DNA from 2 places in the Mycetocola sp. Y442 genome. Region 2 is predicted to be linked to the other one. Evidence: predicted binding sites of a transcription regulator. Region 2 holds the regulator's gene; the other holds the start of a gene.

Region 1 (15,274 bases), on a different contig from region 2:
AACGTCGTCGCCGTCGAGATGGGCGATCAGGTATTGCGCCGGCGCACCAGGAGGCATCGCGTTGGTGAAGGTCCACCCGAAAAGTTCGCCATAGAACACACTCGCCATCGTCGGGTCCTGCTGTTCTGTGTCGACCCAGCAGGGCACACCGTGCGGATAGGTTCGCGGAACTGTCGTCATCGGCTCTCCTTCGTCGCTGCGACTCGCTTCGCACGCGTCGCACGGGTCAGGCTAGTCCTCTTCCCCGAGCGCGAACAGGTTCACGAAAAACCGCCCTCCACTCGACGGGTCGAGTGGAGGGCGGTTTACGCACATCGTTCGCGATCAGCTTCGCGGCTTGCGCGTGTCCTTGTCTTCGCGCCGGGCGGATGCCGAGCGGTCGGGCCGGAGTTCGATCAGCTTGCCGCTGATCCGCGTGTCCTTGAGCTTCTCCAGCGTCTCGGGGGAGAGGTTCGCCGGCAGCTCAACGATCGAGAAGTCGGGGAGAATCTTGATCCCGCCGAAGTCCTCGCGGCTCAGTCCACCCTCGTTCGCGAGGGCACCGACGATCTGGCGCGGTTCGACCTTCTGGCGCTTGCCGACCTCGATCCGGTACGCGGAAAGCTGCTGGTCGCTGGATCGCGGACGGCGCTCGGGACGGTCGCCGCGGGCCGGGCGGTCGTTCCTGTCGTTTCCGCGGGCGGGGCGGTCATTACGGTCGCCCCGTGCGGCGCGGTCGTCGCGCTCCATCCGCTCGCGGTCCCTGCGCTGGTTGCGCTCGTCCTCTGCCGTCAGCAGGAGGGGCGTTTCGCCCTGTGCGACGACAGCGAGGGCAGCAGCGACATCGGCCTCGGGAACGTCGTGGTGCTCGACGTAGTGGTTGATGATGTCGCGGAAGGTCTCGATCCGCTCGCTGTTGCTCAGCGCCTCGGTGATGGCGTCGTCGAACCGCGCGAGGCGGGTGACGTTGACGTCTTCGACGCTCGGCAGCTGCATCTGCGTCAGCGGCTGACGGGTCGCCTTCTCGATCGCGGTGAGCAGGCGGCGTTCACGCGGGGTGACGAAGCTGATTGCCGCGCCGGAACGGCCCGCGCGGCCGGTCCGGCCGATGCGGTGCACGTACGACTCGGTGTCGATCGGGATGTCGAAGTTGACCACGTGGCTGATGCGCTCGACGTCAAGACCGCGAGCCGCGACATCCGTTGCAACGAGAATGTCGAGCTTGCCCGACTTGAGCTGTTCGACGGTGCGCTCGCGCTGGGCCTGCTGCACGTCACCGTTGATCGCCGCTGCGGCGTATCCGCGGGCGCGGAGCTTCTCGGCGAGCGTCTCGGTTTCGTTCTTGGTGCGGGTGAAGACGATCATGCCCTCGAAGTTCTCGACCTCGAGGATGCGGGTGAGCGCATCGACCTTCTGTGGGTACGACACCATGAGGTACCGCTGCGTGGTGTTCGCCGAGGTCGTCGTCTTGTTCTTGACGGTGATCTCTTCGGGGTCGTGCAGGTACTTCTTGGAGATCCGTCGGATCTGGGCAGGCATGGTGGCGGAGAACAGTGCCACCTGCTTGTCTTCGGGGGTGTCGGCGAGGATCGTCTCGACGTCTTCGGCGAAGCCCATCTTGAGCATCTCGTCGGCCTCGTCGAGCACGAGGTACTTGAGCTGCGAGAGGTCGAGGGTGCCCTTTTCCAGGTGGTCCATGATGCGGCCGGGGGTACCGACGACGATGTGGACACCGCGGCGGAGTGCTGACAGCTGTACGCCGTAGCCCTGTCCGCCGTAGACCGGGAGAACGTGCACGCCGCGCATGCCGCCGGCGTAGCTCTCGAATGCCTCACAGACCTGGAGCGCGAGCTCACGGGTCGGTGCGAGGACGAGCGCCTGCGGGGTTTTCTGCGTCATGTCGAGCCGGGAAAGGATCGGCAGGGCGAACGCTGCGGTCTTTCCCGTGCCCGTCTGCGCGAGGCCAACGACGTCGCGGCCCTCGAGGAGGACGGGGATGGTTGCTGCCTGAATAGCGGAGGGGGTTTCGTACCCGACTGCCTTGAGGCCTTTAAGGACTGAGTCGCTCAGTCCAAGATCGGAAAATGTGAGAGCTTCGCGGGCAGTTTCTGCCTCGCTCAGCGTCGTCGTGTCGGAAGACGTCATAGGTTCAACGGTAGCCCCTCTTTGGGGATGTGGTGTCAAGAGGCTATTGTGTGCGCCAGCGTCGGGGTCGCAAATGGGTCAAACTCGCACGTTTGCGCGAATTTTGCTGCCCGGGGTGCGTTGCACGGCTGAGCATCGGCTTCGTGACGATTGCGTGACAGCGCCCTCGCGGCATCCGCCCCACAGGGCCACAATAGGGAAATGCCCTCAGTGACCCAGGTCGTCCGCTCGGTTCTTGCCCCACTGACCCGCACTCGCGTGTTCCGGGCGGTCGGACCGCGGCTGCTGCCGCTCGGTGAACGGCTCCTCGCGCGGCTGACCGGTGGGCGGGTCCAGGTCAGCGGTTTGCTCGTGCCGTCGCTGGTGCTGCACTCCGTCGGCGCCAGGAGCGGCGAGGAGCGACTGACGCCCCTCATGTACACGCCCGACGGTCGTGGCCGCGCGATCGTCGCCGGGACGAGTTTCGCTCGGGAGCGGCATCCCGCGTGGACCTATAACCTCCTCGCACACCCGGATGCGGTCATCACGGTGAAGGGCCGGCGACTCGCTGTGCACGCGACGCTTCTTGAGAATGACGCGGACCGGGAGCAGGCGTGGCACCGGATCGAGCGTCAGTGGCCGGGTTACCGCAGCTACGAACGTGACTCCGGTCGGCGGGTCCGGCTGTTCGTCCTGCAGCCGGTGCGCGAGCTGACTCCGGATGCCGCCGGGCGCGACGGCGGGACATCGGCGGATGCTGCGGGGTCAGAGCGTCAGCCGGATTAGAGCGCGAAGATCGCTGAGTTCGACTCGGGATCGATGGGAAGCGATGAGTGCTCGTGGACGATCCGCCACGCGCCGTTCTGCCGCTGGAGCCCGACACTGAAGCGATTGGTCGTCGAGCGCAGCCGCTCGCCATCGGCGGAAGTCGCGGAAAAGGTTGCGTCTGCGTGGCCAAACGCGAGGTCGTCGCCGACGAACGCCCTGAGGTCGGTGAACTCGACCTGAACCGATTCGTCGCCCAGCGAGCTGAACCACCCCATCGCCATCGCGCGCCACGCCTCTATGCCCAGATACTGCCATTGCGCCCAGGAGTCGAAGACGTGCACATCGTCGGCGTAGACGGCGGCGAACGCGGCGACATCGCGGGCGGCTACCGCGGCTCGATACGCCTCGAGGACTGCGGTCACCGGGTTCGTGTTCTCGCTCATGTCTGACTCCCTTGTCGTCGCGTTGTTGTCGCCGTAACGTCGCGTTGTTGCGAATGCTAGCGGGGCCAACCGACGCCGGGCCAGGGGTCCGTGTGTGACGTGAGCCGCGACATCCGCCCGCCGCCGCGTTCGGAGACCCACGGCTGACATTCAGGAACGAGGGAACACGAAGGGAGTCGCATGCGTTCTCCTTCTCCGGCAGACTGTTTTGAGACAAGGGAGCCACTATGACGAACACAACACAGACCGCGATTCTCGCCGGCGGATGCTTCTGGGGCGCCCAGGAGCTGCTGCGCAAGCGTCCTGGAGTGATCTCCACCCGCGTCGGATACTCCGGCGGCGACACCCCCAACGCGACCTACCGCAACCACGGCACCCACGCCGAGGCGGTCGAGATCGTCTTCGACCCCGAGCAGATCTCGTACCGTGACCTGCTGGAGTTCTTCTTCCAGATCCACGACCCCTCCACCAAGAACCGCCAGGGGAACGACGTTGGCCTGAGCTACCGCTCGGCGATCTTCTACCTCGACGAGGAGCAGAAGCGCGTGGCGCTCGACACGATCGCCGACGTTGACGCGTCAGGCCTCTGGCCGGGACCGGTCGTGACCGAGGTCACACCCGCCGGGGACTTCTGGGAGGCCGAGGAGGAGCACCAGGACTACCTGGAGAAGTACCCGAACGGATACACCTGCCACTTCGTGCGCCCGGGGTGGAAGCTCCCGCACCGTGAGTCGGAGCGCGTCTCCTAGGTCGCCTCCCGAAACGCCGTGGCCTCGAGCCGCGGCGTTTCGTCGTTAACGGCGGCGGGTGGCTCAGCCGACCATTGAGCGCAGGGTGATCGCGTTCCGAACCGCGTTGCCGCCACCATCGTTATTGAAGTAGACGTAGACATCCGTTCCGGCGTCGCGCCACTCGCGCAGGCGGTCTGCCCACCAGGCGAGGTCCTGGTCGGAGTATGAGCCGCCGTAGAGGTGATCATGGTCGGGGCCGTGCATGCGAACATAGGCGACGGATGCCGTCACGCGCAGCACGCAGGGAAGGCCGGCGCCGCTCATCACGCAGTAGGCAGCACCGTGGGACTCGAGCAGCCGATAGACGCCTTCGTCGTGCCAGCTGGGATGCCGAAACTCGACGGCGACCGTGATCCAGTCGGGCAGGCGCCCGAGGAAGTAGTCGAGCCTCGCGTCGTCGCGCTCGAGGGACGGAGGCAACTGGACGAGGAGCACGGCTCGCTTGTCGCCGAGTTCGTGCCAGGCGTGGGTGATCCTGTCGATCCAGGGTTCGGGAGCGTACAGCTTCTTGCCGTGGGTGAGGCCCCGCGGGGCTTTGACCGAGAGCCGGAATCCGGGCGGGAGCCGGTTGCGCCAGCTCGCAAACGAGGCGTCGCGCGGCCAGCGGTAAAAGCTCGCGTTGAGTTCCACGGTGTCGAAGGTGCTCACGTAGTGCGCGAGGCGGTGCCAGCGGGGGAGTCCTGGCGGGTAGAGAACGCCGTCCCAGTGGTCGTAGCTCCAGCCGGAGGTACCGATGTGAATGCCCATCCGACCTCGCTCTCGTCAGCGTCAACGCTAATCCATTGCGGCGCGCGGGTGGCGGGGCGTCGGTGCGTGCGAGGTGGCGGTGGTATCGAACCACCGCCACCTCCTCCGCTGGGACCTAACCGCCGCGCGTTAGTGCCAGACGGATGATTCCGCGAGGACCGCGTCGATCTGGCCGAGGGCCTCGGTCAAACCTTCCACCATTCCCATCTCGAGCATCCCTTCGAGTTGCTCAGTGCTTCTGAAAGTGTTGAGCAGGGTCATCCTGGTACCGCCATCGACGGGTTCGAGGGTGACAACGACCGCGGCGACATCTTCAGCGTCGAGTGGGTCGCCGTTATCGTCGGCGAACCCGTCGACGAACTCAAGGCGATTTGGGGCATCCATTGTTATGAACTTCCACCAGCCGCGGGGTTTCGCTCCGTCCGGGGTGGTCATGTAGTAGCGCACTTCGCCCCCCGGCACGAACTCGAACCTCTCGAAGGTCGCGGGGACGGTGGGCGGCCCCCACCAGCGTTCGAGCTGCCGCGGGTCTTCCCAGACCTGCCAGACGCGCTCAACCGGCGCCGCGAACTCGGTGGTGAAGGTCAGGGTGAGGTTTTCGACATCCGTGTGTGAATTGACAAGAGTCACTTGTCGCTTCCTTTCTCAGGCTCGGAGAGTATCTCCCCGATGCGACTGGCACGGTCGTGCCAGATCTTTTCATAGGCGTCGAGCAGCTGGGCTGCCCGGCGAAGCGCTTCGGTGTTTCCGTGCACGATCTGCTCCCGACCTCGACGCTCCTTGGTGACCAACATCGCGCGCTCGAGCACCGCTACATGTTTCTGGACCGCGGCGAAGCTCATGTCGTAGTGCGTCGCGAGGTCGGAGACCGACTGCTCGCGGCGCAGTGTGCGCGCAACGATGTCTCGGCGGGTCGTGTCTGCCAGTGCCTGGAAGATGCGGTCCACCGCGATGTCACTCAACTCATGTACAACCATTTGGTTGTAGGTTAGCAGGTCGGTTTGGGGTGCGCTAGGGGTGGCGTGGGGAGCTTGGGGAGCGGATGCCTGGGGTCAATGTCTTCGACGCGCAGGGTGATATCACTTGATTGCGACCTGACCCCGGTGGAACTCACATGGCTAATTTAGACAACGACTGGATTACGAGTTACAGGTATCTTTGCGGTGGATAGATAGTGCTTTTTCGCCCGTGATTCCGGGGGAGTTCGTGACAATGGTTGCATTTGCCGTGGTAGAACCGGGTTCGGCTGGGAGTAATTCTCGGCCATTGGGCAAGAAAATTCTGGGAACTTTTAGTAGAAACTACTTTCGAAACTGTGCTTGATGCGATATTATGAAGTATGGCAAAGGTGTCCGAGCAGATTCGAGAAGTCGCCCTTCGGGTGTGCGACCAGATCGCTCGGTATGAAGACGCCATTGAGGCCATGGGTCGTGTGGCGGGGGATGCTGCGGGGCCGGAGCCAGCCGCTGGCCCCGAACCTGCGTCAGGATCTGAACCGGCGTCGGGCCTACAGGTTTCGCGCAGGGGAGGGTCTTCGTCTGCAGCGGTTTCGACCGGCATCACCGAGTTCGGTGGTGCCGGTTCGTCGTTTAAACGCCCGCGGTTCGTGCCGGTGGAGCCGGAACCGTTGAGCAGTGGGCCTGGTGTCGGTCCCGGCGATGCTGGCACTGGCACTGGCTTGCCGTTGTCGATGGTGTTGGAGCGGGCGGCGAACGCCGAACTCGAGGAATTGCTCCGCAACGCGGCGCGGGCGAAGTCGGAACTTGACGCGGTGATCGCGGCCGGTGCTGGTGTCGCGGCGAAACGGTCGGCGCGTGACCTGGGTTACTCGGGGTGGGCTCAGTCGACCGGGGATCGCACCGCCGTGAACCTGGTGCAACGGTTAACCGGGTCGACGAAGTCCGAAGCCTTCCGGCAGGTGCGGCTCGGTGAGGCGATGGGCGAGGCGGATGCCGCCACCCACCCGACCAGGTTCGCACCGGGCGCCGATGGCCCTGATGGATCTTCCGGGTCAGGCGGTGATGGCGCTGACGAGCCGTTGATCGATGTGGATGGGAAGATCCTGGTTGATCCCGACGCCGACCCTGAAACGGATGCGCGGGTGTCGGTGTTGCGGCCGGTGCCGGTCGTGCCGTGGCATGAACCGATTTCTCGGGCAGCGCGGGAGGGGGTGATCCGGTCCGAGGCGGTGACGATCATCATGCGGGGCCTCGGACAACCGAACGACCGGGTCGATGTGGAGATGCTGCGGGCCGCGGCGGTGGAAATCATCGCGGATGCTGCCGGGGTGAACGCTGACGAGCTGGGGGTTAGGGCGCGGCATTTGCGGGACCGGATTGATCCGGCCGGGGTGCAGTTGAGGTGGGATGAGCGGTATGCGAACCGGAAGTGGCGGTTCGGCCGCAATGAAGACGGCACGAAGACAGCGTATGTGGCCTTCGATGAGGAAGGCGCCGCGTGGGTGGAGTCCATCGTCGGGGCGACGTTGCGACCGCGGCGGGGTGGCCCGCGGATGGTGGACCCGGTTGAAGCGGAACGGGCCGAGAAACTGCGGGTGGATGAGCGCAGTAACGACCAGATTGTGTATGACATTCTGATGGGTGCGATGCGGACCGGGGTGCAGGCCGACCCGACCACAACGTACGGGTCCCGGCAACCCGGAATCCGGGTCGTGATGACCGAGGAGAACCTCGACAACCGCGCCACCGACAGCGAGGGCGCTGAGCACCTGGTCGGTACCGGGTATCTCGAAGACAGCAAAGACGCGGTTCCGGGCAGTGTGATCGAGAAGCAAATCTGTATCTCCGGGATCTCACCGATCCTGATGGACACCTCAGGCACGATCCTCGACGTGGGCCGGGAACAACGCTTGCACACCCGGAAACAGCGGGTGGCGATGGCGGTTCGTGACGGTGGCTGTCGGATCGAGGGGTGTGAGTGTCCACCGTCGATGACCGAGGCGCACCACATCAACGAATGGGCCGCCCACGAAGGCTGCACTGATCTCGCGGACGGGATCCTGTTGTGTCCGTATCACCACACCCTGGTGCATACGTTTGGCTATCGGGTGGTCCGGATCGAGGGCGAGTACTACCTGATCCCACCACCGGGTGAGAACGGGGAACGGATCCCGATCCGGATGCCATCGAAGTCACCGTTGGAGAAGGAACGCCTCCGGCTGGCCGGGATCAAGGCCGCAACCGACGCCGCGGACGCCGCAGCACGAGCCGCAGCCGCCGGGAACAACGGTGCCGGTGCACGCGGGTCAGACGGGACAGGCGGAGCCAGCAGTGCCGATGGTGGCGGTGACAGGGCGGGAAGACCGGGTGGCCAGGCGCCAGGGGAGAACTCCGCCCACCCGCCGACACGACTCGCCAGCGCCGGGTAGACGACACAACGCCCCTCGGATCGCGACCGGAGCCTTTCATGGCCACCGCGAAGACGTTCCAGGTAAGCCTGACCTCATCCTTTTCGGGGAGAGGCGTGACCGCAGCCTTGATTCCGACTCACTGGAAACGGTTTTGGGACAGGTGGCCGGGACCGTTCAACGACGGTCTAGTGACCGACGCGGCCAAAGAGGAACGACGCCGAAACGCGGACAGCGTCATCGACAGTGGCACCCATCTCCTTCGGCAGGGCACCCTGCAACCAGAGAGTGGCAAACCCATGGACAAAGGCCCACGCACTCACGTTGGTGAGGATGGTGTCACCACCCCGGCGTTCCGGTGGCAACGAGGCAACACCACGGAACAGTGCCGATCTGCTTCGGTTCCGAGCCTTGACCAGGTCAGGATCATCGTTTCGCAACAGGTCGGGTCGGAACATGACCTCGAAGTAGGCCTCGTGATCAACGGCAAACCGTACATAAGCCACACTGAGCTCAACCAGGTCGGTCGCCGGTTCAACCCGCCCGAGGGCATCCGTCAACCGGGCGTAACCCTCGGTTGCCACCGCGGTGAAGAGGCCTTCCTTGTCACCGAAATGATGAGCCGGCGCCGCATGAGAGACCCCGATCTGGCGCGCGAGGTCGCGCAGGCTGACGGCAGCAGGGCCGTTCTCGCTGATGACCTCGACAGCCGCATCGATGACGGCCTGCCTCAGATCACCGTGGTGATACGGACGCTCAGTCACCCTGCTCTCCTGTCTGCTCAAATCAGGCCGCGAAGAAAGTCCTCGACACTGACACCTTTTTGGCGTGCGCGTTCCTGCAAACGGATGTTCTCGGCCGCGCTCAGCGACAACGTGACCGTGTGCCATCCGGTACCGCTGGCCTCGTCGTCGAGGTCAAAGAGACTCGGTTCGAGGTCAATCGGGGTGGACGGCTCGGCAGCGGGGGACTTCCGTGAGACCGGAGCGGCCGACGCTGGTGCGGAGGATGTGAGAGCTGCCGACTGCAGAGCTGAGGACTTCGGCGCGGCGGACCGGGATAGAGCGTCGCCCGCGGCGGACGCTGTGGTGTCCCCAACGGCTGCCGAACCCGCCCCGGGAAAACCGGGACCGGACGGAATCTCCTTGCCCCGCTGGAACGCCTCGGCGACGGCCCGGGCCCGGGCGTCGGCGGCTTCATTGAGCTCGTGACCGACGTGGCCGCGCACCCATTCAAATTTGTACTTACGCCCGGCGAGTGCCTCGTCGAGTTCCTTGAGCAGCTCGATGTTCAGAACAGGCTTGCCGTCGCTCTTGCGCCAGCCCTTCGCCTTCCAGCCGCGCATCCATTTCGTCACCGAGTTGATGACGTACTGGCTGTCGCACATGACGAGCAGATCGTCGTCGATGTGTGCGGTCGAACGGAACAACTCAAGAACGGCCTTCAGCTCGGCCTGGTTGTTCGTGGCGTGTTTCCAGCCACCAGCCCCCCAGCAGTCGTCGTCGACATACCAGGCCCAACCCGCGGGACCCGGGTTGCCCAGCGCCGAACCATCAGCGGAGGCGGTGATCGTCATTCTGCCCTTTCAGCCGCGACCGGTCGTCGCGGGACTGACCAATCGTACCGACGAGGAGCCGTTCGGCAGGGAGGTCAGCGGGGAGTCGAGACGCCGGCGGTGGCTGTTATCGCCAGTGTCACCGGCACGAACAGCAGACAGGCGTGGGGGACGCGCCCGGAGTCGGGGGTGACTCGACAGAGGCCCCCCAGTAGGTTTGTCGCATGGCATCCGACGCAGTCATCCTCCCCGTCGACGGACCGCACGGCACCCGCGACGTTCGCATCTCCAGCCCGGGCCGGGTGCTCTGGCCAGAACCCGGCATCACCAAACTCGACCTCGCGAAGTACCTGGTCGAGGTTGGACAGGCGTTCATCGCCGCCAACGGCGACCGCCCGGTGTCGCTCCAGCGGTTCCCAGGCGGAATCGACGGCGAACAGTTTTTCTCGAAGAACCCGCCCAAGGGTGCACCGGATTATGTGCGAGCCGTGACCGTCACCTACCCAAGCGGGCGATCACATCCTCAGGTCGTTCTCGACGAACCGGCGGCGGCGGTGTGGGCGGCCCAGATGAACACCGTCGTCTTTCACCCCTGGCCGTCTCTCGCCGGAAATTCGGACAATCCCGACCAGCTGCGCATCGACCTCGACCCGCAGCCGGGCACCGATTTCGACGATGCGATCCCCGCAGCGATCGAACTGCGCGCACTTCTCGCCGAGGCCGGATTGACGGCGTTCCTCAAGACCAGCGGCAACCGCGGCATCCACGTCTTCGCGCCCATCGAGCCCACCCATGAATTCCTCGAGGTGCGGCACGCGGTCATCGCCGCTGCCCGCGAACTCGAACGCCGGATGCCGGAGCAGGTCACCACGAACTGGTGGAAGGAAGAACGCGGCAAACGCATTTTCGTCGACTTCAACCAGGCCAATCGCGACCGAACGATGGCTGGTGCCTACAGTCCGCGGGCACTCGCGCATGCCCCGGTGTCCTGCCCGATCGAGTGGGAAGAACTCGAGAACGCCGACCCGAAAGCCTTCACCATCGAGACGGTGCCTGAGCGACTCCGCACGGTAGGCGACCCGTGGGCAGACATGGGCAATAAGCCCGGGACCGTCGACGTTCTCCTCGAATGGTGGGAGCGGGATGTCAAGAACGGACTCGGCGAACTGCCATTCCCCCCGGACTTCCCGAAAATGCCCGGCGAACCGCCGCGGGTTCAGCCGAGCCGGAAGAACTCCGCCAACTGGGACGACGAGAAGACCGACTAAACCAGCACGCCGTCGAGATCGTAGGCGATGGGCCGGTCCAGCTGGTCAAAGGTGCATGACGTCGCCTCGCGGTCAGGGCGCCACCTCGCGAACTGCACGGTGTGACGGAATCGCATCCCCTCCATCTGGTCGTACTGCACTTCGACGACGCGGCTGGGCTCAAGCGGCACAAACGACACATCCTTCGACCCCGAGAACCTGCTGCGCTCCGTTTCGGCCGCAACGATCTCGCCGTCGGCATCCCGTTTCACCAGCGGCGCGAGTTCGTCCACCAGTTCAAGGCGGCGGGCATTGGTGAAAGCGGATGCCCCGCCAACGTTCACGAGGACGCCATCACTGTTGTAGAGGCCGAGGAGCAGTGAACCCACCCCGTTGCCGCTCTTGTGCACCCGGTAACCGGTGAGAACGACATCGGCGGTGCGATGATGCTTGACCTTGAGCATCACCCGCTTTCCAGGTGCGTACGGCTGGAGGAGTGGCTTCGCGACAACTCCGTCGAGTCCAGCCCCCTCGAATTCGACGAGCCACTGGCGGGCAAGCTCCACGTCCGTCGTCGTCCTCGTGAGGTGGAGCGGGTGCGGGAGAGAACCGATGAGACCTTCGAGCCGCTCGCGTCGTTCGGAGAACGGGGTGTCGAGCAGCACGTCGCCGCCGCTCGACAGCAGGTCGAACGCCACGAACATTGCCGGCGTCGACTCCGCGAGGAGCGCAATCCTGCTCGCCGCGGGATGGATCCGGGCCGTTAACGCCTCCCAGTCGAGTTTTTGTGAGCCCTCCGCACCCTGTGGCACCACGATCTCACCGTCGAGCACGCAGGGTCCTGGCAGAAGCCGGCTGAAGGCATCCGTCAGTTCCGGGAAGTACCGCGTGAGCATTTTCGAGCCGCGACTGCCGATCTCGACGTTCTCGCCGTCGAAGTATACGATCGCGCGGAACCCGTCCCACTTGGGCTCGAAGCTCAACCCGCCGGGAACGCTGTCGGGTTCCGGCACGCTGCCGACGGCCTTGGCGAGCTGCGGGGAAACGGGGTCGAGCGGCGAAAGTTCCATGCGTCGATCCTGCCCGAGTCGGAACGATTCCGACAGGCTGTGCCCCGCAGCCTGGCACATGAGTGCGGTGGGAGGGCATTCGTCAACCCGTATCCTGCCGCTCGGCTTCTGGGTAGCGTCGGCGTCACCGTGCAGACCTTTCTCCCATACCCGTCATTCGCCGAGAGCGCTGCTGTGCTCGATCGCTCACGCCTCGGCAAGCAGCGCATCGAGGCGCTCCAGCTGCTGCGCGCGGTGACCATCCCGACCTACGGCTGGCGGCATCATCCCGCTGCCAAAATGTGGCGCGGCTATGTGCCAGCGCTCACCAAATACGCTCTCGATATGACGGATGCCTGGATCGCACGCGGTCACAGCGACACGGTACGCCCGCAGGTGCTGCCGTTCGCACCCGACGTCGAAGGGCTCAGCCAGGACGAGCTGGAGCTGCCGCCGTGGATCGGTGACGAGGCCTTCCACCTGAGTCACCAGTCGAACCTCGTCCGCAAGGATCCCGAGTTCTACGGTGAGGTGTTTCCCGGCGTGCCGGACAACCTGCCGTACGTGTGGCCGGGAGAGACGGTGCGCCGTGACGGTTGAGGAGCCCAGGGTCGCCGGGGTAGACGGCTCGGCTGAAATCGGCGACGCACGGATCGGCATCTCCGGCTGGCGCTACGCACCGTGGCGTTCTGTCTTCTACCCCAAGGGACTCACTCAGAAACGCGAGCTGGAGTTTGTCTCCGGCCGAATGAACAGCGTCGAGATCAACGGTTCGTTCTACGCGCTGCAGACGCCGAAGAGCTACGCCCGCTGGGCAGAGGAAGTGCCGGAGGACTTCGTCTTCTCGGTCAAAGGCGGACGGTACATCAGCCACATCCTCCGGCTGCGGAATGCGGAAAAAGCGCTGCCGAACTTTTTCGCATCCGGCGTCCTCGCGCTTGGGCCCAAGCTCGGGCCCGTGCTGTGGCAGTTGCCGCCGAACCTGGCCTACGACCGGGAGACCGTTGGTGCGTTCCTCGCGACACTCCCGCGGACGACGACGGCCGCCGTCGAGTTCGCCCGAGGCCACGACGATCGCATGGAAGGCAGGTCCTGGCTCAAAACGGATGCCGAGCGTCCTCTCCGCCACGCCGTAGAGATCCGCCACCCCACGTTCGACTGTGACGACTTCGTCGATCTCGCGCGGGACCAGGACGTCGCTGTGGTGGTGTCGGACAGCGCGGGCCGTTTCCCCCAGCTGTTCGAGGTGACGAGTGACTTCATGTACGTGCGGTTGCACGGCGCTGAGGAGCTGTACGTCAGCGGCTACCCCGAGGATTTGCTGCAGACCTGGGCTCGGCGTGTCCACGGCTGGCGCACCGGCTCAACGACCGACGGCAGGGCGCGAGACGTCTACGTGTACTGCGACAACGACGCGAAGGTGCGCGCACCGTTCGATGCCATCCGTCTGGCCGAAATCGTCGCCGAGCTGGCGGGCTGAGCGGCACTGCGTTTGCCGCTGCCCGCGGATACGCCTCGCCGCGCATTCAGCGGGTTGCATGTTCGGCGAGGAAGGCGTGCACCGACCCGACGACGACGGAGCCCTCGCCGACGGCGGATGCGACCCGTTTCGCCGAGCCGCGGCGAACATCACCGATCGCGAAGAAACCGGGCACGCTCGACTCGAGGGGCCCCGGCGGGCGGTCACGCGACCACGCCCTGCGTCCCCCCTCTGCGACCATGTCGCCGCCGGTGAACACATAGCCCCACTGATCGCGCAACACCCGGTCGTCCACCCAGTCGGTGTGCGGCGCAGCACCGATGGTGATGAACAGCGCGCTCGCCGGGACCGTCACCTCGTCGCCCGTGGTCCTGTGCCGCAACACAATTTCCTCGAGCCCGTCGTCAGTGCCGTGTCCGCCAACCACCCTCTGTTCGGTGAGGATGGCGACCCCGGCGGCCGCGAGCTGTTCGATGAGGTAGCTCGACATGCTCGCGGCGAGGTTCGGGCCCCTGACGACGAGGGAAACGGATGCCGCATACCTCGCGAGGTGCAGCGCGGCCTGGCCCGCTGAGTTGCCGCCGCCGACGACGAGGACGTTGCGTCCGGTCTGGGCCTTTGCCTCGACCGCCGTCGCGCCGTAGAACACCGAGGTGCCCACGAACGTGTCGAGACCCGGCACGGCGAGCCTGCGATACGAAACCCCGGTCGCGAGGATCACCGAACGGGCCCTGACCTCGTCCTCGCCGTCGATGGTCAGCCGGAAGCCGTCATCGAGCGACATCCCCGACACACTCCTCGTGTGCGCGAACCGGGCGCCAAAGGCCCAGGCCTGCTGGTAGGCGCGGTCGGAGAGGTCCAGCCCCGATACCCCGCTCGCGAAGCCGAGGTAGTTGCGGATGAGGGAGCTGGAGCCAGCCTGGCCGCCGACCGACTCCCGTTCCAGCACGAGCGTGTCAAGTCCCTCAGACGCCGCGTACACGGCAGCGGCGAGGCCTCCCGGTCCGGCTCCGACGATCGCCACGTCCACGGTTGTGCCCGAATTCACCGACGTAGTCAGGCCGAAGGCGTCCGCGAGCTGGGTATTGCTCGGGTCGGCGAGGACGCCGGCGCCCGGCACCTCCACGACGGGACGGCGAGTGTCGTGTCCCCGCGCGAGGACCGTCGAATCGTGGGCGGAACCGGGGCTGCTGACGCGGTTACTGATGCCAGCCCTCGACAGGTACCTGGTTATCTCGTGCACCCGCGGGGAAGACAGTGGGCCGATGATGACGGCATCCGGTGCCTGGTCATCGGCCGCCCGCGTCGCTGCGTGAAGGAGCTCGGTGATCGCCCGGTGGAAATACTCATCGGGGGAGCGGCGAGGGAGAACGATGTAGGAGTCGGCCTGGGTGGAGGCGAAGGCCTCGAGAACCACCCGCGCGGTGTCCTGGTTCCCCCACGAGCCCCATTTGATCACCAGGCCGCGACGCACCTCCGGAAACAGCCGGCGGGCGAAGCGGAAGACCGAGCCGTCATGCTGGTGATCCGTAAGGTCGTCCGACAGCACCAGCGCGACGCGGGATCCGGCCGCCGCGGTTTCCCGGAGGTGAGCAAACGTCCCCTGGACATCATCGGGAGACACGACCTCGTAATCCGCGGAATATCGGCGGGTCAGCTCATCGACGACGCGGTCGCGCGCTGGCGCTGAGGCCAGCGACACCAGAATCCGCGGTCGCCTGGAC
Region 2 (15,274 bases):
GGTTACCCCGGCAACATTGTGCGAGAGGCTATCGCGCCAGTGCTGACCGGCCGCTCGTCGTCACCGAGCTCGACGGTACGGTTCCGGTAGTTCGTTCGCCGTCGGTTGGCGCCCGTCCAGCTCGGGTGTGCGCCGACTGGCGCTCCTGCTGGCAACAACCTGCTCGCCGCTGGCACCGTGGGCATCAGGCAGCCAACGCGCCGCCACCACGCAGCCGCGTGCGAACGTAGACTGGGACAACCATGAGTAGCCTGCTTGAAACGCCCACAGTCATCACGCCGTCGACAGCGGCAACCGACGCGACCGGGCGTGCTCGCACGTATGAAGTGCGCACCTACGGCTGCCAGATGAACGTGCACGACTCCGAGCGGTTGAGCGGCTCGCTCGACGCCGCCGGCTACGTTCCCGCCGAGAGCGGGGCCGAGGCGGATGTTGTGGTCATCAACACCTGCGCCGTTCGCGAGAACGCCGACAACAAGCTCTATGGCAACCTCGGTTACCTCGCGAGCGTCAAGCGCCGCCATGAGGGCATGCAGATCGCCGTTGGCGGCTGTCTCGCGCAAAAAGACAAGAACGTCATCCTCGAGAAGGCGCCGTGGGTGGACGTTGTCTTCGGAACGCACAACATGGGCGCACTGCCGAACCTCCTCGAGCGCGCCCGCCACAATGAAGAGGCGCAGATCGAGATCCTCGAAGCGCTCGAGACCTTCCCATCCACGCTGCCGACCAAGCGCGAATCCAGCTACAGCGGCTGGGTGTCCATCTCCGTCGGATGCAACAACACCTGCACCTTCTGCATCGTCCCGTCCCTGCGCGGGAAAGAGAAAGACCGGCGGCCGGGTGAGATCCTCGCGGAGATCCAGGCGCTCGTCGATGACGGTGCTATCGAGGTGACGCTGCTCGGCCAGAACGTGAACTCCTACGGCGTCGAGTTCGGCGACCGCCAGGCGTTCAGCAAGCTGCTGCGTGCCGCCGGAGCCATTGACGGGCTCGAGAGGATTCGTTTCACGAGCCCCCACCCCGCGGCGTTCACCGACGACGTCATCGACGCGATGGCCGAGACGCCGAGCGTCATGCCTCAGCTGCACATGCCGCTGCAGTCCGGTTCCGACCGGATCCTCAAGGCGATGCGCCGGTCGTATCGCAGCGAGAAGTTCCTCGGCATCCTCGACAGGGTCCGGGCCCGCATGCCGCACGCGGCGATTTCGACAGACATCATCGTTGGCTTCCCCGGCGAAACCGAGGAGGACTTCCTCGAAACTCTCCGCGTGGTCGAAGCGGCGAGGTTCGCTACGGCATTCACCTTCCAGTACTCGATCCGTGAGGGGACCCCGGCTGCGACAATGCCGGACCAGGTGCCGAAGGAGGTCGTCCAGGAGCGCTTTGAGCGGTTGACCGCCCTTCAGGACCGCATCTGCCTCGAGGAGAACCAGAAGGTCGTCGGCCGCGAGATCGAGATCCTCGTCGCGGTCGGCGAAGGTCGCAAGGATTCCGCCAGCCACCGGTTGTCCGGCAGGGCTGAGGACTCCCGCCTCGTGCACTTCGAGGTGCCCGAAGGCTCGGCGGTCCCGCGCCCGGGAGACATCGTCACCGCCACAGTGACCCAGGCCGCGCCCTTTTACCTCATCGCTGATGCTCCCGCCGGAAGCGAACTCGTGGTGCGAAGGACCTCCGCCGGCGACGCATGGGACCGCGCGCAGGCAGAGTCGTGCGGCGTTCCCGCGCCCGGCGCCTCACCGAGCAGCCCTGGCCGCGTTTCACTGGGACTGCCAACCCTGCGCGTCGGTCCGCCCACGCCCGTCCACGGCGCACCGGTTCGGGCCCACGACGCGCCAGCTCAGGTCCAGGGCGGAATGACACCGATTTACGACGCACTGGACGGCGAACGCTGAACCCGCACAGCGACCCGCAGCTCATCGCGGTAGTTGGTCCGACCGGTACCGGAAAGAGCGAACTCTCGCTCAATATCGCCGAGGCCCTCGCGCGCACGGGCAGTGGCGCTGAGATCGTCAACGCGGATGCCATGCAGCTGTACCGCGGGATGGACATCGGCACGGCCAAGCTGCCTGAAAACGAGCGCAGGGGCATCCCGCACCACATGCTCGACATCCTCGATGTCGACGAAGAAGCCACTGTCGCCAGGTACCAGCCTCTCGCCAGGGCTGCGGTCACCGACATCCTCTCGCGGGGGAAATCCGCGATCCTCGTCGGTGGGTCCGGCCTGTATGTCTCGAGCGTCCTCTACGACTTCCAGTTCCCCGGCTCTGACCCCGCGATTCGGGCTCGACTCGAGCAGGAAGCAGCCACGCTTGGTCCCGGCATCCTGTACCAGCGGCTGGCCGCGCTCGACGTGGACGTTGCGTCGCGGATCGGGCCGCACAACACGCGGCGAATCGTGCGCGCCCTCGAGGTGGCCGAGATCACCGGTTCTCCCGTGGCGGGGATGCTGCCGGACGAGCCGGTGTACTGGCGCGAGTCGCGCATTATCGGGCTGTCGGCGCCGAGGCCGGAACTGACCGCACGCCTCGACCAGCGGGTGCACGGGATGTGGGTTGCCGGGCTGCTGGACGAGGTGGCGGCGCTGCGGGCGGCGGGGCTCGAGGGCGGTGTTACCGCGTCGCGGGCGATCGGATACGCGCAGGCGCTGAAGCAACTCGCGGGCGCGGCCACCGAGACGGAAGCGATTGAAGAAACGCAGCAGCTGACCCGGCGGTACGCCAGGCGGCAGATGAGCTGGTTCAAGCGCTATGCAGACATCGTCTGGCTGGATTACGACGCGCCTGACCTGGTCGAGAAGGCCATGGCATCCGTCACCGGCGCGACGCCCCAGGTTCCGCGCTGACCCTAGACTTGGGCGCATGGGATTCACTCTGCAGTTCACCAAGGGCCACGGCACTGGCAACGATTTCGTGCTCTACACGGACCCTGAGGGCGACCACCCACTGACCACCGCGCAGATTATCGCGGTGTGCGACCGGCACTTCGGTGTCGGCGCCGACGGCGTCATCCGCGCGGTCAGGTCGCGCAACATCGACGAGGGCGCGGCAGCCCTGGCCGAAGACGACGGCGCAGAGTGGTTCATGGACTACCACAATGCCGACGGGTCCATCGCGGAAATGTGCGGCAACGGCATCCGTGTCTACGCGCGGTACCTTATCGAGCAGGGTCTTGTTGAGCTGGAGTCGGGTGACACCCTCGCAATCGGAACCCGCGCCGGCGTCCGTGACGTCCAGCGCGCCACGAACGGGTTCCAGGTCGACCTCGGGCGCTGGAAGCTCGAGGGCGGAGAGCCGCTCGTGCGGGCCAAGGAGCTCAAGGTGGCGCGGCCGGGGCTCGGCATCAACGTTGGAAACCCGCACGTCGTCGTCGCTCTCGCAGACGAGGCAGAGCTTGAGTCGGCTGACCTTCACTACATTCCGCTGATCGAACCGGAACCCATCGATGGGGCCAACGTGGAATTCGTTGTGCCCTATGACCCGCTCATCAAGGACGGCGTTGCCCGCATCTCGATGAGGGTTCACGAACGGGGGAGCGGTGAGACTCTGTCGTGCGGCACCGGCGTCGCAGCTGCGGCTCTCGCGACGCGGCACTGGGCCGGGTCGGCGGCACCGAACGCGTGGCGCGTCGACGTTCCAGGAGGAACGCTCGGTGTGCGGATGTTCGCGACGCAGGACGGCGAGCACGTCGGCCTGTCCGGCCCGGCCGACCTCGTCTACACCGGCACTCTTGAGCTCGGCTAGCGTCGGTCCGTCAGTTCATCCGTCAGTTCGCTTCAGCGCGGAGTGCCCGCAGCACGCGGTACCCCTTGCTGATCGTCTCTTTGGTGAACTCGAAATCGTCGCCCATGCTCTCCTGCAGCCAGCGGTGCAGGCTGTCTGAGCCGAGGTTGCGCTGCACGACGAGCCAGGCGTCTGAACCCGGTTCCAGGCGAGGGAGCCAGCGCTCGAGCATGGCGTGAAGCTCGTTCTTGCCGACGCGGATGGGCGGGTTCGACCAGATGGTCTGGAACAGGACGTCGTCGGGAACCTGATCGGGCTGCACTGCAGTGATATTGGTGAGCCCGAGCTTCTCAGCGTTCATCCGCAGCAGATCGAGCGCGCGCTCGTTGACATCCACCGCCCAAACGTGAGCGCCTGGCGCCTCTAGGGCGAGTGTCAGGGAGATCGGTCCCCAGCCGCAGCCCAGGTCGAGAAGGTTGCCGCTCTGGGGCGGAGTCGGGGCGTTCGCTAAGAGCACCTGCGTCCCCGGGTCGATCCGGTCCGGGCTGAAAATCCCGTTCGAGGTGGTGAGTTCGTAGTCCTGGCCTGAGAGCCGAACGGAAACCGTGCGGAGCTTGAGTTCGGTTCCGGGTACGCCCGTAAAATAATGATCGCTGGCCATAGGGGAACGTTACCGCAAAGCAACTAGGCTTAACTGATGAGCAAGTCCACCGAATCAACCCCAGAGAACACCGAAACACCCATCGACGACGATGCAGTATCGCGGGTGTTGCGCAACGCTGAGTCCCGCGCGGGCGGCTATTCGCTCTTCGGTTCGAGTCAGGCCGATGCCCTGCAGGACAGGTCCACGACCGGTGAGTCCGGGCACGATGGATTCGACGGCGAGCAGCAGGACCGGGAAGACCGCCAGGCGCTCCGCCGCGTTGCCAACCTGTCTACCGAGCTCGAGGACGTCACCGAGGTCGAGTACCGGCAGCTGCGCATCGAGAACGTCGTTCTCATCGGCGTGTACCCGCAGGGCGCGCAGGAGGATGCAGAGAACTCGATCCGCGAGCTCGCTGCCCTCGCTGAAACCGCAGGCGCCGTCGTCCTCGACGGCATGCTGCAGCGCCGCCCGAATCCCGACCCCAGCACCTACCTCGGCAAGGGAAAGGCCGAGGAACTGCGCGGCATCGTCGCAGCGCTCGGCGCAGACACCGTGATCGCCGACACCGAACTCGCGCCAAGCCAGCGGCGTGCGCTAGAGGACGTCGTGAAGGTCAAGGTCATCGACCGTACCGCCGTCATCCTCGACATCTTCAGCCAGCACGCCAAGAGCCGCGAGGGCAAGGCCCAGGTCGAGCTCGCCCAGCTTGAGTACCTCCTGCCGCGACTCCGCGGTTGGGGTGACTCGATGTCCCGCCAGGCCGGTGGCCAGGTGGGCGGCGCCGGCGCCGGAATGGGTTCACGTGGTCCTGGTGAAACCAAGATCGAACTCGACCGACGCCGCATCCACACCCGGATGGCGAAGCTGCGCAAGCAGATCAAGGGCTTCGGGCCGGCCCGCGAGGCCAAGCGGGCCAACCGCAACCGCTTCGAGGTGCCGAGCGTCGCTATTGCCGGGTACACCAACGCCGGCAAGTCGAGTCTGCTCAACCGGATCACGAAGGCCGGCGTGCTGGTCGAGAACGCACTCTTTGCAACGCTCGACGCGACGGTTCGGAAGACCCAGACCGAGGACGGCCGGCTCTACACGCTCTCCGACACCGTCGGATTCGTCCGAAACCTGCCGCACCAGCTCGTCGAGGCGTTCCGCTCCACCCTGGAAGAGGTGGCGGAGTCGGATGTCATCGTGCACGTGGTCGACGCATCGCATCCGGACCCTGCATCCCAGATCAGCACTGTCCGCGACGTGATCGGTGATGTCGGCGCCCGCGATATTCCAGAGATCGTGGTCTTCAACAAGAGCGATCTCGTCAGCGAGGACGACCGGCTCGTGCTCCGCGGACTGGAACCCAAGGCGATCTTCGCTTCGGCGCGCACCGGTGAGGGGATCGACGAGATCCTGGCCCGTATCGCGGAGCTGCTGCCGAGTCCGACAGTCCCGCTTCACCTGCTCGTCCCGTACGACCGGGGAGACATCATTTCGATGCTCCACCGCCGCGGAAAGGTCGAGAAGCTGGACTACGAGGAAGACGGCACCGAGGTGCGCGCACTCGCGTCGGAGGAACTCGCCGCACAGGTGTCCGAGTTCGCGATCGCCGAGTAAACGCGAAGCGGCGACGTCACACGTCTGGTCTGTTAACGAACGGATGCCCCGGGTCTGTACCCGGGGCATCCGATCGTTAAGCGGGCGTCAGGCGCCCCACCGTGAGTGGCTACACCGCGCGGAGGACCGCAACGATCTTGCCGAGCACGTCGGCTTCGTCGCCGAGGATCGGTTCGAAGTTCGTATTGCGGGGGAGCAGCCAGGTGTGGCCATCGCGCTGGCGGAACACCTTGACCGTGGCTTCACCATCGAGCATGGCAGCGACGATGTCGCCGTTCTCGGCCGTCGGCTGCTGACGGACGACGACCCAGTCGCCGTCGCAGATCGCTGCGTCGATCATCGACTCACCCGAGACCTTGAGCATGAACAGCTCGCCCTTGCCCACGAGCTGACGGGGCAGGGGGAAGACCTCTTCGACCTGCTGGTCAGCGGTAATCGGCACCCCGGCAGCGATGCGTCCGACCAGGGGCACCATCGCGGCGTCGCCGACCGGTGTTGAGCTTTCGAAGTCGGCAACGTTCGAGGGGGAGGGCAGGTCGATCAGGATCTCGAGTGCACGGGGCCGATTGGGGTCCCTGCGCAGGTAACCGCTCAACTCGAGCTGGTTGAGCTGGTGCGTCACGCTTGAGAGTGACGCGAGTCCGACCGCGTCGCCGATTTCGCGCATGCTCGGCGGGTAGCCGCGGCTCTGCACGGAGCGCTGGATCACGTCGAGGATCGCCAGCTGCTTCTCGCTCAGGCTCTTGCGGCGGCGCGTGGTCGGCTTCTCTGCCGGCACGCGCTTGGCCTTCCGTGCCTTTGGAGCGGCAGATGAAACAGCGGCATCCGGCTCGTTCTCAGCCGTGATATTCGCGTTGTCGAGCGTCATGTCACTCCCGTCTGGCGGGCAGCCCCGGCCAATGTCAGTGGTCACTGGTTGAGTCTCAACCATCAATCGAAACTCTATCCGTCCCGAGGGGCCCCAGCAAAGATTTGTTCGAGTGTGTCGGGCAAATTCTGCAAAAAAGTCCGAAGAAGGACTTGAATGTTCGAACAATCGAATATAGATTCGGAATACAGGTTCGTATTCGGCCCTCCCGGCCGAGGGCCGGATACGAATTCTTCGAATCGCCACACAACAGTTCACAGCACGAACCGGAGGCGCACCATGAGCACCGCAGTCATCACCCCCATTCACTCTCTCTCACGTCCAGCCGCACGGCGCCCCGAGGCGCCGCGCCCGTCGAACCCGCGTACACAGGCCGCCGGAGGCGACTCCTCAGCGATGATCGCACGCCCCACCGGGCGCATCCGACTCACCCGGCGCGGTCGCATTGTCCTGACTTCGCTCGCCGCTGCTCCGTTCATCGCTCTCGCGGCCTGGCTCGGACTCAACGCCGGCGCCGCAGCGGCGTCGTCGTCCCCGAGCTCGGCCTCGTTCGAGTACGTCACTGTCGAACACGGTGACTCCCTGTGGTCCCTCGCGGGCACGCTGGCTCCCGATGCCGACCCTCGTGATGTGATCGCCGACGTGATGGCCCTCAACCAGCTCGAAACGTCCACGGTCGTTCCCGGGCAGAACATCGCCATTCCCGAGCGATACACGGCTCCGTAACGCACACCGAAGCGCAAGGCGCGGCGGGTAAACTTCCGGGGTGAGTTCCCTCGATGCCCTGCCCATCCGCGATGATCTTCGTGGCAAGTCCCCGTACGGCGCACCCCAGAAGGTCGTGCCCGTCGCCCTGAACGTCAACGAGAACACGCATCCGATTCCCGAAGACGTGGCCCACGATATCGTGACCGCCCTCGCCCGCGCTGTGCTCGGCGTGAACCGATACCCCGACCGCGAGTTCACCGAACTACGGATCAGCCTCGCCGGTTACCTCGGGCACGGTCTCAGTGCCGATCACATCTGGGCCGCGAACGGCTCGAACGAGGTTCTGCAGCAGGTTCTCCAGGCTTTCGGCGGACCTGGCCGCTCGGTGCTCGGGTTCAGCCCGACCTATTCCATGTACCCGCTGCTGGCCGCAGGCACCGGAACCCAGTGGATTGCCGCCGAGCGTGACGCCGACTACGAGATCTCGCCCGAGACCGCCAGCGCCGCCGTTCGCCGCGAACGCCCCGACGTCGTGATTCTCTGTTCTCCGAACAACCCCACCGGGACCCCGCTTGGGCTCGACACCATCGAGGCCGTCTATGACGCGACCGATGGCATCGTGGTCGTGGACGAGGCGTACTTCGAGTTCGCCCCAGAGGGGACTCCAAGCGCGCTGTCCCTTCTCGACGGGCGCGACCGGTTGCTCGTGTCACGAACCATGAGCAAAGCCTTCGCATTTGCCGGCGCACGGGTGGGCTACCTCGCTGCGGCGCCGGCGGTAACGGACGCGCTTCGCCTGGTGCGCCTTCCGTACCACCTCTCCGCACTCACGCAAGCCGCGGCGATTGCTGCCCTTGCACACAGCGGCGAAATGCTCGCCATGGTCGATGACATCAAGAACCAGCGCGACCGCATCAGCGCTGGCCTCGCCGACCTGGGCTACCGCCCGTACCGGAGCCACAGCAACTTCGTGCTGTTCGGAGGCGTTGACGATCCGGCAGCACTGTTCGAGTCACTGCTCGAGCGCGGAGTGCTCATCCGGGATATCGGCCTCGCCAATCAGATGCGGGTTTCGGCGGGTACCGAGGCAGAGACGACCGCGTTCCTCGAAGCCATTGCGGCGGTAAGCTCGAAGTCATGAGCCAGCCGCAGCGCACCGCCCGGATCCAGCGCGAGACGAGCGAATCGAGCATCGACCTCACGCTCAACCTCGATGGGACCGGTGTCAGTGATATTCACACCACCGTGCCCTTTTACGATCACCTCCTGACGGCGTTCGCCAAGCACGCACTGGTCGACCTCACGGTGAGGGCCACCGGCGACATCGAGATCGATGTGCACCACACGGTGGAAGACATTGGCATCGCACTCGGGCAGGCCATCAAGCAGGCGCTCGGCACCAAGGAGGGCATTTCGCGCTTTGGCGACGCTCTCGTTCCCCTCGACGAGGCACTCGTCCAGGCCGTCGTCGACATTTCCGGTCGGCCGTACCTCGTGCACTCCGGCGAGCCCGCGGGGTTCGAGTTCCACCTCATCGGTGGTCACTTCACCGGGTCGATGGTGAGGCACGTGTTCGAAGCCATTGCGTTCAACGCCGCACTCACCGTTCACGTCACCGTGCTCGGCGGGCGCGACCCACACCACATCGCCGAGGCCGAGTTCAAGGCATTCGCGCGGGCGTTCCGGCAGGCGAAGGCTCTCGATCCTCTCGTGACCGGCATCCCATCGACGAAGGGCGCACTGTGACGGGATCGTCACGGCCAAGCGTTGTTGTTCTCGACTACGGGAGCGGCAACGTCCACTCCGCGGTCAAGGCACTTGAAGCGGCGGGCGCCGACGTCGAGCTGACCGGTGACCGACGCAAGGCACTCGAGGCCGACGGTCTTCTCGTGCCCGGTGTTGGAGCGTTCAGCGCGGTCATGGAACAGCTCTCCACCTCGCGCGGGGGTGAAGTGATCGATCGCCGGCTGGCCGGTGGTCGCAAGGTCATGGGCATCTGTGTCGGGATGCAGATTCTGTTCGAGCGCGGTGTTGAACGCGGCGTCGACACAGAGGGCCTCGGAGAGTGGCCGGGCGTCGTGACGGAACTCGACGCGCCCGTTCTCCCGCACATCGGCTGGAACACGGTCGACGCGCCCGAAGACTCCGTCCTCTTCCGCGGCATCCGCGACGAACGCTTCTATTTCGTGCACTCGTACGCCGCGCAGGACTGGAAGCTCGAGGTGATGCCGCCGTTCCACGAGCCGGCACTGACGTGGGCCGAACACGGAACCCGGTTCCTCGCCGCCGTCGAAAACGGACCGCTGAGCGCGACGCAGTTCCACCCGGAGAAGTCCGGCGATGCCGGCATCCGCTTGCTGGCCAACTGGGTCGGCTCTCTCACATCGGACTGACCCTCCGCATTCTTTCGAATGGCACGCTCGTGCCGCACCACACAACCAAGGACAATTCATGAGTGAGTTCAACACGACCCCGAAGCTTGTGCTGCTTCCGGCTGTCGACGTCGCCGGCGGCAAAGCCGTCCGTCTGACCCAGGGCGAGGCGGGCACGGAGACCAGCTACGGCGATCCGGTCGACGCCGCCGCTGACTGGGCGCGCCAGGGCGCCGAGTGGATCCACCTGGTGGACCTCGATGCCGCATTCGGCCGCGGGAACAACGCGGGTGTGATCCGCAAGGTGATCAAGCAGGTCCGCGGTGTGAACGTCGAACTCTCCGGTGGCATCCGCGACGACGCGTCACTCAAGGCAGCTCTCGCGACCGGCGCCAAGCGAATCAACCTCGGTACAGCGGCGCTGGAGAACCCGGAGTGGGCCGCGAACGTCATCGGCCAGTACGGCGAAGCCGTCGCGGTCGGCCTCGATGTCCGCGGAACCACACTCGCGGCACGCGGCTGGACCCGTGAGGGCGGCGACCTGTGGACGGTCATCGACCGGCTCGAGCGGGCCGGCTGCGCCCGCTATGTCGTCACCGACGTGACGAAGGATGGCACCCTTCAGGGGCCCAACGTCGACCTGCTTCGCCAGGTGATGGAGCGGACCAACCGACCGGTCATCGCGTCCGGTGGAGTGTCGAGCCTCGACGACCTCGTCGCCCTGCGCGAACTCGTGCCGCTCGGGCTCGAGGGTGCGATCGTCGGCAAGGCGCTCTACGCGGGTGCATTCACCCTGGCTGAGGCGCTGGATGTCGCATCCGACTAATCCCGCAGACTCGGCCGGGCAGCCCTGGGAGGGCCGCCAGTTCGGCGAGAACGCTTTTGCCGGCGACGATGGGTCTGCGCCACCTCAGCTGATCGACGCGCTCACGCGATTCGCGGATGGGCGAGCGGGGGAGGATGCCGTCGTCGACGCGTTCCGCTCGTCGCGGCTGCTCATCCCACTCGTGACCCACGCCGGCGACGTCGGAGTGAACGCGCATGGCCAGAAAGTCGATAAGACCCAGGAGTTGTCCATCGTGACCGTCGCCGGTCCCGACGGCCGTAACGTGCTGCCGGTCTTCTCGTCGGTGGCCGCCATGCAGTCCTGGAACACGATCGCGCGACCGGTGCCGGCCGACGGCATCCGCGTTGCTCTCGCAGCGGCGAGTGAGAACACAGACCTCGTCGTGCTCGACCCGACGAACGACACCGAGTTCGCCATTCGGCGGCCGGCGTTGTGGGCCATCGCCCAGTCGCTCCCGTGGCAGCCCGCGTACGCGAACCCGGATGTGCTCGACGCGTTTCTTACGAGCGCGCGCTCCGAGCTGGCGGTGCTCGACGTCAGGCTGGAGTCGGGTGACGCGCGGGCGCGGCTGGCCGGCCCTGAACTCATCGCCCACCTCGAACTGATCGACGGCCTCACGCGCAGTGAGCTCGACGCCGTGCTCTCGAGGCTCGCCCAGCGGTGGGCGGCGAGCGACGTGATCGCGACGATGGTCGACTCGCTCGCGGTGCGGCTCGAAGCGTCCCGCTGATCCGGGCGGAACGCGCGCGCGGAAGGCGCGCGTTGGTGCGCGTTCGACCGTCGCTGATGCATGGTTCCGGCGCGTTTGCCGTGCATCTGTGACAGATGAACGGCGCGGGCGCGACGCGGAGCGCCTTCGCCCGCGCCTGTGGGTGGAGCGGGGGACCTAGTTGACCGGGCCGGTCCACTTCTCGCCGGGGCCCTTGCCCACGGGGTCAGGGATGACGGATGCCTCACGGAACGCCAGCTGCAGCGACCGAAGCCCATCACGAAGGCTGCGCGCGTGCATGTCGCTGATCTCGGGGGCTCCCGCGGTGATCAGGCCGGCAAGGGCGTTGATCAGCTTGCGTGCCTCGTCGAGGTCCTGCTGCGACTCGGGGTCGTCGGCGAGGCCACATTTGACCGCCGCCGCGCTCATGAGGTGGACGGCCGTCGTCGTGATGACTTCGACGGCGCCGACGTCTGCGATGTCGCGGGTTGCGTCGGACGCAGCGTCCTCGACGTTGTCGTATGGGGATTCGTTAGTGCTCAATGCCAACCTCTGCTAGACTCTAAGACGGCTCCGGGACTAAAGTTCCGGTACGAAAGAGGAAAATTCCCACCCGCGCTTGACCGCTTCACTAAGGTTACCGGGTTGTTGTACTCCGCCAGACGCATGGTTTCCATGCTGAGGTAGACAGGGTACGAGCCACTGTGATGGATTTATTTCCGTCATGGTTGTGGTGTGTGACTTCTCCTCTCTCGCTTGATCCAGGCATCCGTCTGAATTAAAAGTCAGAGATTGAGTTAGAGGAGTAACGCATTAGCGATCCCCGTACAAACGACCGTATCCGAGTCCCCGAGGTCCGCCTCGTGGGTCCCGCCGGAGAACAGGTCGGCGTTGTCAAGATTGAGGTAGCACTGCGCCTGGCGCAGGAAGCTGAGCTCGATCTCGTCGAGGTCGCCCCGAACTCCAAGCCTCCGGTCGCGAAGATCATGGATTACGGCAAGTTCAAGTACGAGGCTGCGCAGAAGGCCAAGGAGGCCAGGCGTAACCAGGCGAACACCATCCTCAAAGAGGTTCGGTTCCGTCTCAAGATCGACAAGCACGACTACGAAACAAAGCGCAAGCGCGCCGAGGGCTTCCTCAAGGCTGGTGACAAGGTCAAAGCAATGATCCTGTTCCGCGGTCGTGAGCAGTCACGGCCCGACCAGGGTGTTCGCTTGCTCCAAAAATTTGCCGAAGATGTTTCGGAACTGGGCACTGTTGAGTCCACTCCGACCATCGATGGTCGAAACATGGTCATGGTGATCGGCCCTCTGAAAAACAAGTCAGAGGCCAAGGCCGAAGCCAACGCACAACGTGCTGCCAATAAAGCAGCGAAGCAGGAGGAAGACAATGCCTAAGCAGAAGACCCATTCCGGTGCCAAGAAGCGATTCAAGCTCACCGGTTCCGGCAAGATCAAGAAGCAGCAGTCGGGCATGCGCCACAACCTCGAGGTGAAGTCCGGACAGCGTAAGCGTCGCTTGAACACCGACCAGCTCGTCTCGAAGGCTGACACCAAGAACATCAAGAAGCTTCTCGGTCACTAAGACCTGAACCCGTTAGGAATATAGACAAATGGCAAGAGTAAAAAGGGCGGTAAACGCTCACAAGAAGCGTCGGAAGATCCTCGAGCGGGCTGAGGGTTACCGCGGTCAGCGTTCGCGCCTGTACCGGAAGGCCAAGGAGCAGGTCACCCACTCCATGGTTTACGCGTACCGTGACCGCCGCCAGAAGAAGGGTGACTTCCGTCGCCTCTGGATCCAGCGGATCAACGCGGCATCGCGTGCCAACGGCCTCACGTACAACCGCCTCATCCAGGGCCTCGGCCTTGCTGGTATCGAGGTTGACCGTCGTATCCTCGCCGAGCTCGCTGTCAACGAGCCCGCCACGTTTGCGGCCCTCGTCGAGAGCGCGAAGAAGGCCCTCCCGGCCGACACCTCGGCTCCGAAGGTTGACGCAGCAGCGTAAGCAGCTTTCTCCTTTCAACGGGCATCCCGCTTCGGCGGGGTGCCCGTTGTTTCGTTGTGCGCGCCTCCCCACCGCCGACGTGCCTGTCCCTAGACTGGGGGAGTGCTTGATAACCCACGTTCCCCGCGCGTCAGAGCGGTAGCAAAACTTGCCAAACGACCGGCCCGTCTCGAAACCGGCCTCTTTCTTCTCGAGGGGCCGCAGGCGGTCTCAGAGGCGCTGACCTTCCGCCCCGGGCTGATCGTCGAACTCTACGCAACACCCACAGCTCTTGAGCGGTACCCCGACATCGCAGCCATGGCTGACGAGCAGACCGACTTCGACGTCGAGTTCGTCTCCGAGGAAGTCCTCGGTGTGATGAGCGACACAGTGACTCCGCAGGGCTTCATCGCCGTCGCGCACCAGTTCCCGACCTCGATGAAGGACATCTTCAACGGCGAGCCCAAGCTCATTGCCATCCTCGAAGAGGTTCGCGACCCCGGAAACCTGGGAACCATCATCCGTGCCGCCGACTCTGCAGGTGCGGATGCCGTCATCCTCACCGGGCGCAGCGTCGACCTGTACAACCCCAAGGTCGTCCGCTCAACGACGGGGTCTCTGTTCCACCTGCCGATCGCGGTCGGCGCTGAACTCCCGAACGTCATCGAGCGGGCGCACAAGGCCGGACTCCGTGTACTCGCCGCCGACGTGAAGGGCACGAGCCTGCTCGACGCCCGCGTCTCGGGCGAACTCGTCCAGCCGACCGCCTGGCTGTTCGGAAACGAGGCGCACGGCCTGACCGATGAGCAGCTTCCACTCGCGGATGCCGCGATCACGGTTCCGATTTACGGCCACGCCGAGTCGATGAACCTCGCGACCGCGGCGTCGGTGTGTCTCTACGAGTCCGCGTTCGCGCAGCGCAGCGCCGTCTGACCCACCCCGCCCAGAGGCATCCGATTCTGTTCGTAATCTTGGTTACGAATCAGTAACGGATGCCTCTCGTCATACGGGCGAAACACCGTGTCCTTTAGTTTGGACGCATGGAACCAACGCTGATACCGAACACGACGAGCATGCCCATCGCGAAACTTGGTGAGCCCCTGGTGATCGTCGACTCGGTCAACAAACACTACGGCGATCTCCATGTACTCAAGGACATCAACACCACGGTGACCCGCGGTGAGGTCGTCGTCGTGATCGGTCCAAGCGGTTCGGGCAAATCCACCCTGTGCCGGGCGATCAACCGGCTCGAGACCATCGACTCCGGCACGATCACCATCGATGGAAAGAAGCTCCCGGAAGAGGGCGCGGACCTCGCCCGTCTCCGTGCCGATGTCGGCATGGTTTTCCAGTCCTTCAACCTGTTCGCGCACAAGACGGTGCTCGAGAACATCACGCTCGCACCGATCAAGGTGAAGAAGATGTCGAAGAAGGATGCCACTGAGCGCGCGATGACGCTGCTCGAGCGCGTCGGGGTGGCAAACCAGGCGCACAAGATGCCGGCACAGCTCTCCGGCGGTCAGCAGCAGCGTGTTGCGATCGCCCGCTCGCTCGCGATGAGCCCCAAACTGATCCTGATGGACGAGCCGACGAGCGCCCTCGACCCCGAAATGATCAACGAGGTTCTCGACGTCATGGTCGGCCTCGCCAAGGAAGGCATGACCATGATCGTGGTCACCCACGAGATGGGCTTCGCCCGCAAGGCGGCCGACCGGGTGCTGTTCATGGCAGAGGGCGAGATCGTTGAGGAAGCCACTCCCGAGACCTTCTTCAGCCACCCGAAGTCTGAACGCGCACAGGACTTCCTGTCCAAGATCCT

What was found. Region 2 encodes LexA, which represses DNA repair genes until DNA is damaged. Its sites were predicted from a motif close to TCGAACANNTGTTCGA; they were not measured.
Region 1: AC1X6S_RS00895 (DUF222 domain-containing protein) is a predicted target of LexA. The motif match lies at 6,148-6,163, and genes of this name have one in related genera.

What each region holds. Positions count from the first base shown of each region.
Region 1 covers NZ_JBXHBV010000001.1:177,387-192,660, forward strand. Annotated here, with positions in the region: gene AC1X6S_RS00855 (VOC family protein) at 1-180, opposite strand, end outside; gene AC1X6S_RS00860 (DEAD/DEAH box helicase) at 325-2,124, opposite strand; gene AC1X6S_RS00865 (nitroreductase/quinone reductase family protein) at 2,326-2,889, shown strand; gene AC1X6S_RS00870 (YybH family protein) at 2,886-3,314, opposite strand; gene msrA (peptide-methionine (S)-S-oxide reductase MsrA) at 3,542-4,063, shown strand; gene AC1X6S_RS00880 (DUF72 domain-containing protein) at 4,127-4,852, opposite strand; gene AC1X6S_RS00885 (SRPBCC family protein) at 4,982-5,482, opposite strand; gene AC1X6S_RS00890 (ArsR/SmtB family transcription factor) at 5,479-5,829, opposite strand; gene AC1X6S_RS00895 (DUF222 domain-containing protein) at 6,192-8,240, shown strand; gene AC1X6S_RS00900 (TetR/AcrR family transcriptional regulator) at 8,408-8,983, opposite strand; gene AC1X6S_RS00905 (ribonuclease H family protein) at 9,001-9,795, opposite strand; gene ligD (non-homologous end-joining DNA ligase) at 9,999-11,042, shown strand; gene AC1X6S_RS00915 (ATP-dependent DNA ligase) at 11,039-12,091, opposite strand; gene AC1X6S_RS00920 (MSMEG_6728 family protein) at 12,221-12,670, shown strand; gene AC1X6S_RS00925 (DUF72 domain-containing protein) at 12,660-13,550, shown strand; gene AC1X6S_RS00930 (NAD(P)/FAD-dependent oxidoreductase) at 13,597-15,274, opposite strand, start outside.
Region 2 covers NZ_JBXHBV010000002.1:1,001,608-1,016,881, forward strand. Annotated here, with positions in the region: gene AC1X6S_RS11240 (regulatory protein RecX) at 1-90, shown strand, start outside; gene miaB (tRNA (N6-isopentenyl adenosine(37)-C2)-methylthiotransferase MiaB) at 243-1,892, shown strand; gene miaA (tRNA (adenosine(37)-N6)-dimethylallyltransferase MiaA) at 1,889-2,842, shown strand; gene dapF (diaminopimelate epimerase) at 2,859-3,740, shown strand; gene AC1X6S_RS11260 (class I SAM-dependent methyltransferase) at 3,763-4,380, opposite strand; gene hflX (GTPase HflX) at 4,417-5,967, shown strand; gene lexA (transcriptional repressor LexA) at 6,077-6,880, opposite strand; gene AC1X6S_RS11275 (LysM peptidoglycan-binding domain-containing protein) at 7,115-7,561, shown strand; gene AC1X6S_RS11280 (histidinol-phosphate transaminase) at 7,602-8,684, shown strand; gene hisB (imidazoleglycerol-phosphate dehydratase HisB) at 8,681-9,289, shown strand; gene hisH (imidazole glycerol phosphate synthase subunit HisH) at 9,286-9,936, shown strand; gene priA (bifunctional 1-(5-phosphoribosyl)-5-((5-phosphoribosylamino)methylideneamino)imidazole-4-carboxamide isomerase/phosphoribosylanthranilate isomerase PriA) at 9,995-10,741, shown strand; gene AC1X6S_RS11300 (SseB family protein) at 10,725-11,492, shown strand; gene AC1X6S_RS11305 (DUF1844 domain-containing protein) at 11,649-12,014, opposite strand; gene infC (translation initiation factor IF-3) at 12,284-12,868, shown strand; gene rpmI (50S ribosomal protein L35) at 12,861-13,055, shown strand; gene rplT (50S ribosomal protein L20) at 13,084-13,476, shown strand; gene AC1X6S_RS11325 (TrmH family RNA methyltransferase) at 13,579-14,388, shown strand; gene AC1X6S_RS11330 (amino acid ABC transporter ATP-binding protein) at 14,529-15,274, shown strand, end outside.